3 regions of the Neorhizobium sp. NPDC001467 genome follow, and region 3 is predicted to be linked to each of the others. Evidence: riboswitches for the same ligand, from Rfam matches in the RefSeq annotation. Region 3 holds a riboswitch; each other region holds the start of a gene.
What was found. Region 3 has a riboswitch for cobalamin ahead of ACQKKX_RS14855 (acyl-CoA thioesterase). Riboswitches for the same ligand answer to the same signal wherever they lie in the genome.
Positions count from the first base shown of each region.

Region 1: it holds a riboswitch for cobalamin, as region 3 does, so the genes downstream of both, ACQKKX_RS10605 (DUF1636 family protein) here and ACQKKX_RS14855 (acyl-CoA thioesterase) in region 3, are expected to answer to the same signal.
Region 2: it holds a riboswitch for cobalamin, as region 3 does, so the genes downstream of both, ACQKKX_RS06590 (ABC transporter substrate-binding protein) here and ACQKKX_RS14855 (acyl-CoA thioesterase) in region 3, are expected to answer to the same signal.

Region 1 is NZ_JBNNPS010000004.1:50,207-54,428, reverse strand. Features, by position in the region: gene ACQKKX_RS10615 (cobyric acid synthase) at 1-1,053, opposite strand, end outside; gene cobO (cob(I)yrinic acid a,c-diamide adenosyltransferase) at 1,062-1,676, opposite strand; cobalamin riboswitch at 1,789-1,997, shown strand; gene ACQKKX_RS10605 (DUF1636 family protein) at 2,154-2,513, shown strand; gene cobW (cobalamin biosynthesis protein CobW) at 2,536-3,573, shown strand; gene cobN (cobaltochelatase subunit CobN) at 3,573-4,222, shown strand, end outside.
Region 2 is NZ_JBNNPS010000002.1:388,420-392,641, forward strand. Features, by position in the region: gene ACQKKX_RS06575 (zinc-binding alcohol dehydrogenase family protein) at 1-120, opposite strand, end outside; gene ACQKKX_RS06580 (mannitol dehydrogenase family protein) at 117-1,235, opposite strand; gene ACQKKX_RS06585 (FCD domain-containing protein) at 1,459-2,349, shown strand; cobalamin riboswitch at 2,427-2,656, shown strand; gene ACQKKX_RS06590 (ABC transporter substrate-binding protein) at 2,821-3,855, shown strand; gene ACQKKX_RS06595 (FecCD family ABC transporter permease) at 3,866-4,222, shown strand, end outside.
Region 3 is NZ_JBNNPS010000007.1:24,252-28,473, reverse strand. Features, by position in the region: gene ACQKKX_RS14865 (methionine synthase) at 1-862, opposite strand, end outside; gene ACQKKX_RS14860 (DUF1852 domain-containing protein) at 890-1,873, opposite strand; cobalamin riboswitch at 2,190-2,402, shown strand; gene ACQKKX_RS14855 (acyl-CoA thioesterase) at 2,466-3,338, shown strand; gene ACQKKX_RS14850 (LysR family transcriptional regulator) at 3,341-4,222, shown strand, end outside.

The DNA of each region.
Region 1 (4,222 bases), on a different contig from region 3:
CATGCCATCAGGATCATGCACCGAGCGCCCCAGCATCTGGTAGCCTCCACACAGACCCAGAACATGGCCGCCGCGACGCACATGGGCGGCAAGATCGATATCGAAACCGGCAGCCTTGAACGCCGCCAGATCTGCGATCGTCGCCTTGGATCCCGGCAGAAGCACGAGATCGGCATCGCCGGGCAGCGGCTTTCCGGGACGAATACGGATCACTTCGACATCCGGCTCCGCATCCAGGGGATCGAGATCGTCGAAATTGGAAATATGCGGCAGGACCGGCACGGCGATGCGGATCTTGGCACCGCTCTTGTCGATAGCAGCCGCATCGAGCGCCAGCGCATCTTCGGCGGGCAGGCGGCGGGCTTCGGCAAAGAACGGCAGGAGGCCGATTGGCTGCCAGCCGGTATGCGCTCCGATCATCGCCATGCCATCGGCAAACAGGGCGGGATCACCGCGAAACCGGTTGACGATAAAACCGCGGATCATGGCCGCATCCTCAGGCTCTAGCACCAGCTTGGTGCCGGCGATGCTGGCGATGACGCCGCCGCGATCGATATCGCCGATCAGGATGACCGGCACGTCTGCCGCGCGGGCAAAACCCATATTGGCGATATCGTTGCGGCGCAGGTTCACTTCAGAAGCACTCCCGGCGCCTTCGACCAGCACGATATCGGCCTGGCTTTTCAAAAGTTCGAAACTTTCCGTGACGCGCGGCATCAACGATGCCTTCATGCCCTGATATTGTGATGCTTTTGCATTGCCCTGCACGCGCCCCTGCACCACGACCTGCGCGCCGACCTCGCTTTGCGGCTTCAGCAGGACCGGGTTCATATGCACCGACAGCGGCACCCTTGCCGCCCGCGCCTGCAGTGCCTGCGCCCTACCGATCTCACCGCCATCCGATGTGACGGCAGCATTGTTCGACATGTTTTGCGGCTTGAAGGGCTGCACTTTCATGCCGCGATTGGTGAGCGCACGCGCAAGACCGGCAACAAGCAGCGACTTGCCGACATCCGAGCCGGTCCCTTGAAACATCAGCGCGCGTGCAGTCATGGGTGTTCTCAGAACTCGATACCGGACTGGGCTTTCACGCCCGCCTTGAAATGGTGTTTGACCAGCGTCATTTCAGTGACCGTATCGGCGGCCTCGATCAGCGCCGGCTTGGCATTGCGGCCGGTGACGACGACGTGAAGATTTTCGCGCCGGGCCTTGAGGGACGCGATGACGGCTTCGAGATCGAGATAGTCGTAGCGCAGCGCGATGTTGAGTTCATCGAGCACAAGCAGGCCGATGGTCGGGTCGGCCATCAGTTCCTCAGCCTTCGCCCAGGCCCGTTCGGCAGCGTCGATATCGCGCTTCAGATCCTGCGTTTCCCAGGTAAAGCCCTCGCCCATCGTATGCCATTCGACGCGATCGCCAAACAGTTCCAGCGCCGGCCGCTCGCCCGTTTCCCAGGCGCCCTTGATGAACTGCACGACACCGACTCGACGCCCGTTGCCAAGCATGCGCAGGGCCAGACCGAACGCGGCGGTCGACTTGCCTTTTCCGGGGCCGGTATTGACGATGAGAAGGCCTTTTTCGATGGTCTTTTCCGCCACTTCGGCATCCTGGACCGCCTTGCGATTGGCCATCTTGCGCTGATGTCGCTCGGCTTCCTGCTGGTCGATGTCCTTCATGGTCGGCTCCTTGGGCAGCGGCTCATTTGCGCGCGGACTATAGGGGATTCGTTGCACACGGCAATGCGGCCTGTTCCATCGGGCTTCGCGCATTGACAGTGCACGCACCGACGCCTAGGGAAAGGATGACGGTCTTTTCCCGGCAACGGGAAAAGCTAAGAGGGAACGTGGTGCCGCCCGGATTTCTGGGCTCCAGACCACGGCTGCCCCCGCAACTGTAGGCGGTTAGCCCCGCACCACGCCACTGAAAGCGATTTCGGGAAGGCGGCGATAGGGCGACGATCCGCAAGCCAGGAGACCTGCCGTCACAGACAAAAATCCGGCCGGGCGGGGTGCTCCGGCAAGGATATTTTCAAGGGACGACAACCATCCGGTTATCGCGCCCGCACCCCGCATGCTAAACCACGGGGTAGATGCTTGGATTTCATTCAGCCCAACAGTAGCCAGGAAAACGAGACCGCGGCGGACAGGCCGGCGGTGACGATCTTTGTTTGCGTCAGTTGCCGCGCCAGCGAAGGGTCCATCGAAGAACCGCGTCAGGGCACGCACCTACTCAATGCGACGGTGGAAGCCGCCGCGGGGCAGGCGCCAAGCGTCACCATCAAGAGCGTCAACTGTCTTTCCAACTGCAAACGCGGCCCGAGCGCCGCGATCGCACGGCAGGACGGCTGGACCTATGTTTTTGGTCACCTCGACCTCGAAAACGCCGCCGACCTCCTCACCGGTGCCGAACTGATCGCCACCTCGGCGGACGGATTGATGCCCTGGAAAGGACGGCCCGACTGTCTGAAACGCAACATGATCGCCCGTATTCCGCCCTTCGATTTCAACGCATAGACGACGTTTAAGGAAAAGACAGATGACCGCCAATCTCGCCCGCATTCCCTGCACCGTCGTCACCGGCTTTCTCGGCGCCGGCAAAACCACGCTACTGCGCCACACGCTGCAGACCCTTGAAGGCAAGCGCCTTGCCGTCATCGTCAACGAGTTCGGCGATGTCGGCATCGACGGCGAAATTCTGAAAAGCTGCGGCATCGAAAACTGCCCGGACGACAATATCGTCGAGCTCGCAAACGGCTGCATCTGCTGCACCGTTGCTGACGACTTCGTACCGGCGATCGACAAGATCCTTGCTCTCGAGCCGAAGGTCGACCACATCCTGATCGAGACCTCCGGTCTCGCCCTGCCAAAGCCGCTGATCCAGGCCTTTCAGTGGCCGAGCGTGAAAAGCCGCGTGACGGTGGATGGTGTGGTTGCCGTGGTCGATGGCCTCGCACTGGCCGCGGGCCGGGTGGCCGATGACATGGAAGCACTGGCTGCCCAGCGTGCTCAGGACGACAGCCTGGACCATGACGATCCGGTCGAGGAAGTGTTTGAAGACCAGATCGCCTGCGCCGACCTCGTGATCCTTACCAAGGCCGACCTTCTCGACGAAAAGGGCTTGGAGATCGCCAATGCGCATGTGAGCGAACACCTGCCGCGCGCCGTGCGCATCGTACCGGCCGCTAACGGCATCATCGATCCGGCCGTATTCATCGGCCTCGACCTTGCGGTCGAGGACGATATTGAAAACCGCAAGACCCATCACGACGACGAACTCGACCACGAACACGACGATTTCGACAGCTTTGTCCTCGACGTGCCGGCGATTGCCGATCCGGCCGAGCTGACCCAGCGCATTGCCGACGTCACGGCGGCCGAAAAGGTTCTGCGCATCAAGGGCTATGTGGAAGTTTCGGGCAAGCCGATGCGGCTTCTGGTGCAGGCCGTTGGTCCGCGTGTGAACCACTATTTCGACCGCCCCTGGGGCCCAAGCGAGGAGCGTCGCTCGCGCCTCGTCATTATCGGCGAAAAGGGCATCGACGCGACCAAGATCGAAAAGATTCTGGCGGCCTGATGCATATCCTCGCCACCACGTCCTCGTCGCTTGACGACCTGATCGAACCGGTCGATCTCGACCAGACGCCGGGCGACGTGGTGGTGCTGTCCTTTACTGACAGCGATCTGAACGGTATTGCGTCGGCCTGGGCAAAGGGCGGCGACGAGATGCCGTCGCTGAGGCTCGCCAACCTGTCCGAACTGCGGCATCCGATGTCGGTCGATCTGTGGATCGACAAGGTGGCGCGGCATGCAAAACTCATTCTGGTGCGCATTCTTGGCGGTCACGATCGCTGGCCCTATGGCGCACAGGAATTGGCTCGCGTGGCCCGCGCGCAGGGGCAGACGCTCGTCATGCTGCCCGGCGAATGCAGCGAGCGGGATGACCGGCTGGCGGAGGGCTCCACCGTTTCGGCAGAGGAACTCGGCAAGGTGCTCTCGTATTTCCGCGAGGGCGGGCCTGAGAACATGCGGTCCCTGGCCGAACGGCTGGCTGCGCTTGCACGGGGCACGCCGCCGCACACACAAGCGGCCGTCAGCGTGCCGAAGGCGGGGTTTTACCATCCGGGACTTGGCGTGCAGGACCGACCCGACACGCTTCTGGCCGCCCTGCCCGGGGCGGCGATCGTACCGATCCTGTTTTATCGCTCCATGCTGTTGGCAAGCGA
Region 2 (4,222 bases), on a different contig from region 3:
ATCCGTGCCGCAAATGCCGATATGGCGGATGCGGACCTTGACCTCGTTTTCTCCGCGCACCGGTTCGGGGCGAGAGACGACGGAGAGGCGGCCGGGTTCATCGCAGACGAGTGCTTTCATGCGGATTTCCTGTCGCTGGCTTGGACGATGGATTCAAGGGTTGGTGCAGGTGTCCCCGCCCAGTCGAGAAAGGCCTTGATCCGTCGTTCGATCTTCAGTTGGTGATTGCCGGCGATATCGGCGATGCGGTGTTCGATATAGGGATTGAGGAAACGGCCCATCGTCGTTTCGACATAGGCCTCGGCGTCTTTGCCCATGCCATGCGCCGCAAAGCCAGGTACGACTTCGTCGCGGTAGACGGCATCCAGACGCGCGCGGATGGCAGGGTCGGCAAGGATTTCCTTGACCGTTTCGCCCTTCGGGCGGCCTTCCTTCAGCCAGATATCGGCAAGCGTGGTATGGCCGAGATTGAGGATATGCAGCTTCAACCGTTCGAACGGCTCCAGCTTGTCGGTCAGCACGATCGACGGATGTGTGCAGGGCATGGTGAGACCGGGCGCACGTTCGACAGCCCACAGCGCGTAGGGTTCGGCCACTGCGCCAACCGGCTCGATCGGTTCCGATACGATTCGATCCACCAGCGTATTGGCGAAAATCACCTTCTCTTCCAGCCATGTCAGGAAAGCTGCATCCGCCCCGCTTTTTCGCGCGAGATCACAAACGATGCCTTTCAGCACCGGGCCGTTGCCGTTGATGAGTTCGCAAGGGAGAATCGTGATCGGCTTGGCCGTTCTCTCAAACCGTGCCTTCAGAAGCTGGGCAAGCTTGCCGGGGAAGGACGGCCGCGGCGACAGGACCTCGAGATCCGTCCCTGCTGTTTCCGCCGCAATGTCGTAGCCGGAATCGCCGGTATTGGAGAGCACGTATTCGGCCTGCTCGCAGAACAGGTCGACGACCTCAGCCCAGTTTCCTGCCGTAGACAGGCCACGCTCGACGCTTTTCACCGACACGGTACGCTCGATGGGGGCTCCGTCTTCCAGCCCGCGGATAACGACAGGAAAACCTGCCGGATCGGCAAAGGCTGCCAGCCGTCCGGCGCGTTCGGCCGCGCCCGAAGTCTGCACAATGATGACAGGCAGAACAGTCTGGCCCGCCTGTCTGGCCTCATGCAGGAAGAAATCCGCGTGCGCCTGAAGGAAACGGCTGGTGCCGAATTGCAGGATGATGCCGGTCATTGCCCCTTTTCTCCGCTCCATCTGACGAAAGAAGCGATCCGGCAGCAGGTTCGGCATGTCCCGCGGCACCGTAATGCAAATGGCATGTTCCCTCTCCCGTGACATGCGATGAACTGTTCTTTTGGGATAAAAGACAACCGGCTTGCAAGCAATCTGTTTTTTATATAAAAAAATCACGCATAAAAAACAGTAGCGATACTGTCCATCCAAAGCGCGCGTGTCCATGAAAACCAACGCTCTTTTCAAGCGCAGTTACAACCATCTGCTCGACATGCTCTCGGATCGAGAGCCGGGCTCCTGCCTGCCCTCGGAGCCGGCCCTGGCCGCCTGTCTGGGCGTCAGCCGAACCACGGTGCGTGGCGTTCTCGCGGCCGTGGCCGCGCGCGGCATTGTCGCCATAGACGGTCGGACAAAAAGGCAATTGCGGTTGCCAAGCGACGCCGATTATCTTGCCGATGCCGATCTCGAGCCGCTCGCCGATATGGTCGAGCGCAAGTTCATGGCATGGCTGGTTGGGCCCGATTGTAGTCCTGGCCAAGTTATCAACGGGCTGGATCTCGCTCGGCAATTCGCGGTCTCGACCTCGGCCATCCGCGATTGCCTCAACACATTCAGCCATTTCGGCCTCCTGGAGCGCCAGAGCAACGGCCGCTGGCGCACGCTGGGACTGACCGTCGATTTCGTGGCCGAGCTGTTCGACATGCGTGAACTGATCGAGTTCCGTGCCGTCGACCGGTTCGTCGCGCTGGATAAGGATGATCCGCTGTGGAGCCAGTTGTCGCTGATCGAAGCGGAACACCATGCCCTTCTCTCCGATTTTGATCGCAGCCACCGCGCGTTTTCTCATCTCGACCATCGTTTCCACAAGCTGGTCGACAGCGCCGTCCCCAACCGGTTCCTCGGCAATATCCAGGGCGTCATGTCGGTGATTTTCCATTATCACTACCAGTGGAACAAGAAAGACGAGGCAGATCGCAATCGCCGCGCCTTAACCGAGCACCTCGCTTATATCGAAGGTTTGAGAAGCGGCGATCCTGTACAGGCGCGCGAAGCGTGCCGTCAGCATTTGCACACGGCGCGTTCGACCATGCTGGCGTCCATTCACGTCGACTGAAGAAAGAACCTGTGCAGTCTTGACGTAATGATATTACATAACGTAGACGATTTGCATTGACGGCAGGCCTATCTGCCCGCTAAATCAGTCTCGACGGTTTCCGGCGCCAAAAGCAATGGAATTAATAGGGAACACGGTGCGACCCCGAGAGGGATCAATGCCGTGGCTGCCCCCGCAACTGTAAGCGGATTACCGTCCATCCTCGCGATGCCTCAACGGTATCGGCCACTGTGTCGTGATCGGCATGGGAAGGCAGATGGACGACATGTTCGTGAGCCAGGAGACCTGCCGTCAGGACAGAGCTATCGTTACGGGCGGGGATGCCCGGAAGAGGATCACGTTATGACGCTTCCACGCGCGTTCGCGCACTCCATGGTCTTAATCCCTTGCTCGTCGATGTCGGCTGTCGTGGGTCGGGCGTACTGATACGCCTTTTCGCCCGTCATCGATCACACCCCTCAAGGAGAGACCATGTTTCATTTCGCACGACCGGTGCTCATCGCCGGCCTGTTTGCTTCGGCGCTTGCTGTTCTGCCGCTCGGGACGGCGGCTTCGGCTGCCGAAACCCGATATCCGCTGATGATCAAGAATTGCGGCCTTGATCTGACCTTCAAGCAGGCGCCGTCGCGCACGGTTTCTGTCGGCCAGAGCGTCACCGAAGTGCTCTATTTGCTTGGTCTGTCGGACAAGGTGGTTGGCACCGCACTCTGGGTCAGCCCGGTGCTGGAAGGTTTCGAGGATACCAATGCCAAGATCGAGCGTCTGGCCGACAATGATCCGAGTTTCGAGGCGGTGATAGGCCGCAAGCCGGACCTGGTGACGACGCAGTTCCAGTGGCAGATCGGTCCACAAGGCGTGGTCGGAACGCCCGCCCAGTTCGCCGAACTGGGCGTGCCGGTCTATACGTCGCCCGCCGATTGCGTCGGGAAGGATAATTCCGGCGGCGGCGATGGCGTGCGCACCGGCGTCTTTTCGATGGAGCTGATCTATCAGGAAATCCGCGATCTGGCAGCGATCTACAACGTCCAGGATCGCGGTGAAGAGCTCGTCGTCGACCTTAAGAAGCGCGAGGACGCAGCGCGCAAGAAGATTGCGTCTGCCAATGGCAAGCTTTCGGCGGTTTTCTGGTTCTCGAGCGCCGAACTCGATATCGACCCCTATGTGGCCGGCCGTCATGGCGCCCCGGGTTACATCATGTCGGCGCTTGGCATTAAGAACGTGATCGAAAGCGATGAGGAATGGCCGACGGTTGGTTGGGAAACGATCGCCAAGGCCAATCCGACGATCATCGTTGCCGGCAAAATGGATCGCCGCCGGTTCCCTGCCGACGACGTCGCTGTCAAGCGGGTCTTCCTGAAGGACGATCCGGTCGCCAGCCTGATGCCGGCCGTCCAGCAAAACCATGTCTTTGAAATGGATGCCCAGGCGATGAACCCGACCATCCGCACGATCGAGGGGCTGGAAAAGCTGGCCGACGCGATTGCCGCGGCCGGCCTTGCCAGATAAGTCGCCTGCGGTGAAACGGATCGCAACACAGTTTGGGGGAAGGGGCGCCGCGCTGGCGGCGCTTCTTCTCCTCGCCGGCGCATTGATTGTCGGCGCGCTGATCGCCGGAGCAGCGATCGGCGAAACCTCCATTCCCTTCGACGTGGTGGTAAAGACAGTCGCCAACCGCATGTTCGGTGCCGGTTATCCGCTCGAACCGCTCGATGAGGGCATCGTGTGGAGCTATCGTCTTGCGAGAGCCGTCGTAGCGGCCTGTTGCGGCGCTTCGCTGGCGCTTGCGGGCGCCGTGCTGCAATCGCTGCTGCGCAATCCGCTCGCCGATCCCTATATTCTCGGCATCTCTGCAGGCGCATCGACCGGAGCGGTG
Region 3 (4,222 bases):
CCGGCGTTTCGATCCTGTCGCTTGCCACGTCGATGGCTCCGACCATGACTTTTTTACCCCGGACAAGCTCCATCAAATCCATTGGAACATGGGAATTGTGGCATTCGAGCGAGATCATGCCGATGCTGGATTTCTGCAGTTGCGGAAAATTTTTCTCATATTGCCGCCATTCGGAGCCGAGTGTCTTTTTCCAGTCCGTATTGGCCTTGATGCCGTAACCGTAGCAGATATGCACGGCGGTCTCGCATTTGAGCCCCTCGATCGCTCTTTCCAGGGTGGCAACACCCCACTCATTCACCTCATCGAAGAAGACGTTGAAGGCGGGCTCATCGAACTGGATGATATCGACCCCGGCGGCTTCCAGTTCCCGCGCTTCCTCATTGAGAATTTTGGCGAACTCCCAAGCAAGCTTCTCCCGGCTCTTGTAGTGGTCGTCAAAGAGCGTATCGATCATGGTCATCGGACCCGGCAAGGCCCATTTGATCGGCTGCTTGGTCTGCTGACGCAGGAACTTGGCGTCGTCGACAAAAACGGGCTTCTGGCGAGATACAGCGCCGACAACTGTCGGGACACTCGCATCATAGCGATCCCGAATTCTGACGGTCTCGCGTTTTTCGAAATCGACCCCGCCGAGATGCTCGATGAATGTCGTGACAAAATGCTGGCGTGTCTGCTCACCATCGCTGACGATGTCGATACCTGCCTGTCGCTGGTCGTCGAGGGACAGACGCAGCGCATCCTGCTTGCCCTCGGCCAATTCCTCATCCTGCAACTTCCATGGCGACCACAGCTTTTCGGGCTGCGCGAGCCACGAGGGTTTGGGCAAGCTGCCGGCGGTTGACGTGGGCAACAGTCTCTTCATGTCAGGCAACCTTATGCTTCTAGTACTTCAATGGGAGTGGCTGGTAGACCATTGCTCAAGAACGGTCTGGTACGGTTTGATGAAGTGCTCCTCAGCGAACCTTCCCTGCTCGACAGCCAGCCGGCTACGCTCTTCGCGATCGTAGACGATACGCGTCAGTGAGTAGTCCTGGTGCTGGAGACTCGGGCGATAACAGGCCGCTGCCGCGGAATTAGCGTTGTAGATTTCGGGCCGGTAAATCTTCTGAAAAGTCTCCATCGTGCTGATGGTGCTGATGAGTTCGAGATTGGTGTAATCGTCGAGCAGATCGCCGAGGAAATAGAACGCAAAAGGCGCAACGCTGTTGGGCGGCATGAAAAAGCGAACCTGCAGACCCATTTTCTGAAAGTAGAGATCTGTCGCCGACAGCTCGTCCTGGTGATATTCGACGCCCAATACCGGGTGCTGATTTCCAGTCCGACGATATGTTTTGCTGCTTGAGGCACTCAGGCAGATGACCGGAGGTTTATGAAAATGTTCCCTGTAAGACTGCGAGTTCACGAAACATTTGAACAGGTTTCCATGGAGCACACCAAAATTGTCGGGCGCGCCGAATGCGGGGCGTCCTTTGTTGTATTCGGGCAGCACCACGCTGAAGTCGTAATCCCGGACGTAGGACGAGAAGTTGTTGCCAACGATGCCTTCGATACGCTCGTTTGTCTGGCGATCAATAATGCTCGTTTTCAATATCTCGATCAGAGGAAAGACATCGTTGATGCCGTTATCGCCAAGGCTCATCTCAACCGAAATGATTTCGAGTTCTACAGAGTATCGATCGCCTTTCGGGTTGTCCCAATGCGCAAGGGCGTTGAAGCGGTTGTCGATCATCTTCAGCGCATTTCGGAGATTTTCCCGGCGGTTCTCCCCGCGGGCCAGGTTGGCAAAATTGGTTGTAGCACGGGTATTGACCGAGGGATGGTAATCCTCGTCAAAACGAATGCTCTTGATGGAAAATCTGAAATCGTCGTTCATCGCGGTCCGTCTTTCTTCATTCCCGGCGCAGAACAGTTCCTGTCTTTCCGGTACCGGGACATGTCGCCGTATGATTTTTTCAGCCAGCCTTCTTCGGGTTGGCTATTATCAAAAGCGCTGAATGCTTTATGCCCGAGCGATGCAACGAGAAATAATGGTTTTATCTCATTGAAGCATGAGCCGCGTTCATGATTTACGGCAGTTCGAAAGCCGTTCTCCTTGCTTTGAAAGCTTTGCGAAATGCGCGCGGGTCAGAAAGCATGCGGATGCCGACAAGATCGACGATCCATGCCTTGACCGTTTCGGCGGCATCCGACATTGGTGTGTCATCGTGGTTCTGCGGTGCGCGAATGCATCGGAGCTAAGAGGGAATTCGGTGAAGGCTTCGATCGGAGCCTGAAGCCGAAGCTGCCCCCGCAACTGTAAGCGGTGAGCGAAAGTCCAAACCTGTCACTGAGGCCTGCCTCGGGAAGACGGACCGGAGCGAAGACCCGTAAGCCAGGAGACCTGCCGCGATAGATAACGTCCACGGGCGGGGTGTCCCGGTGTGCCGCTTTTGCGAACGGCATTTCTGGACCGTCGCCTCTGCGTCATGTCATTTCCCTGCCGCAACCTGATGGCAGTACCGATGACAGAAAACGCGACGATAGGAAAGCTTGCTCAGCACGGCTCGATAACCCGCCTCATCGATATCGTCTTTCCCGGAGACACCAACCACCACGGCATCCTCTTCGGGGGAACCGGGCTTGCGCTTATGGATCGCGTTGCCTTCATCGCAGCAACGCGGTTCGGACGGGCGCCATTCGTGACCGCCTCCTGTGAGCGCATCGATTTCAAGCAACCGGCCCGCATAGGGCATATCATCGAGTTCGCGGCGCGACCGGTGAAGGCAGGCCGTCGGTCCCTGACAGTCGAGGTCGAAATGGCGGCCGAGACTATCGTCGGCCGTCAGCGGCACAGCTGTACGCGCGGCATGTTCCATATGGTTGCTATACCGGAGGGCGAGGATGCCGCAGGTTATGTCTTGCCCGAACTCCTTTCTGAAGAGAGATCGGATGCGAGCGACGTTGTTGCGATGGTCGAGATCATCTTTCCGGATCAGGCAAACAGCGTCGGCCGGATGTTCGGAGGTGAAGCCATCGCCTATATGACCAAAGCCGCTTTCGTCGCAGCGTCCCGCTACTGCGGCAAGCTGGTGGTGCTGGCCTCATCCGAACGTATCGATTTCGCAAGAGCTATCGCGATTGGTGAGATCGTTGAGGCGGAGGCACGCGTCGAGCATGTGGGCCGCAGTTCCATGTCGATCGAAACGAAACTCTGGTCCGAGAACCTTCTGACGGGCGAAAGAAACATCACAGCGACCGGACATTTCACCATGGTTGCTGTGGACAAAGACCACCGTCCGATTCCGGTGCGCGACAGCGTCACCGAAGAAGCAATTCCTTTTGAGAACGGGCGGGCATAACCATGTTGGACAGGCAGCATCTGTCGATCCTGCGTGAAGTCGACCGCCTGGGCAGCCTGACGGCTGCGGCGGAGCGGCTGAACGTCTCCCAGTCCGCTCTCAGCCACACGATCCGCAAGATGGAAGAACGCTATGGCGTGGCGATGTGGGAAAAGGACGGCCGCAACCTTCGTCTCACCGAAGCCGGCCGCTACATCGTGAGGTTGGCGCAGCGCGTTCTGCCACAGATCGAACGGGCCGAAGATGTCCTGTCGGATTACCGCCACGGCCAGCGGGGTTCGCTCAAGATCGGCATGGAGTGCCATCCCTGCCATCAATGGCTGATGGGTGTCACGAAGCCATATCTCACGGAATGGCCGGACGTGGACCTCGAATTGACGACATCATTTGCCTTCGGCGGTGTCGCGGCGCTGACGGGTTACGAAATCGATATCCTGATCACACCGGATCCGATCGAGACACCCGGCATTCATTATCTCCCTGTGTTCGATTACGAGCTGGTGCTTGCCGTGCCAGCAGATCATCCGCTGGCACTCAAGCGCCATGCGGAACCGGCAGACCTGCTCGATGAGACGCTCTTCACCTATCCTGTTGCGCCAGAACGGCTGGATGTGTTCACGCAATTTTTGGTGCCCGCAAATTGCCGCCCGCGCCACCACCGCAATGTCGAGACCACGGAAATGATGCTTCAACTGGTGGCAGCTGGCCGCGGGGTCAGCGCTATTCCGAACTGGCTAGTGCGCCGGGAGGCCGCAACACTCGGCGTCCGTCCCGTCCGCATCGGTCAGAGCGGGATCCAGAAAAGCATCCATCTTGGCTTGAGGGATGGCGACGACACCATCGACTTTATTGCCGGGTTTCTCGCGACCTCATCCAGAATATCG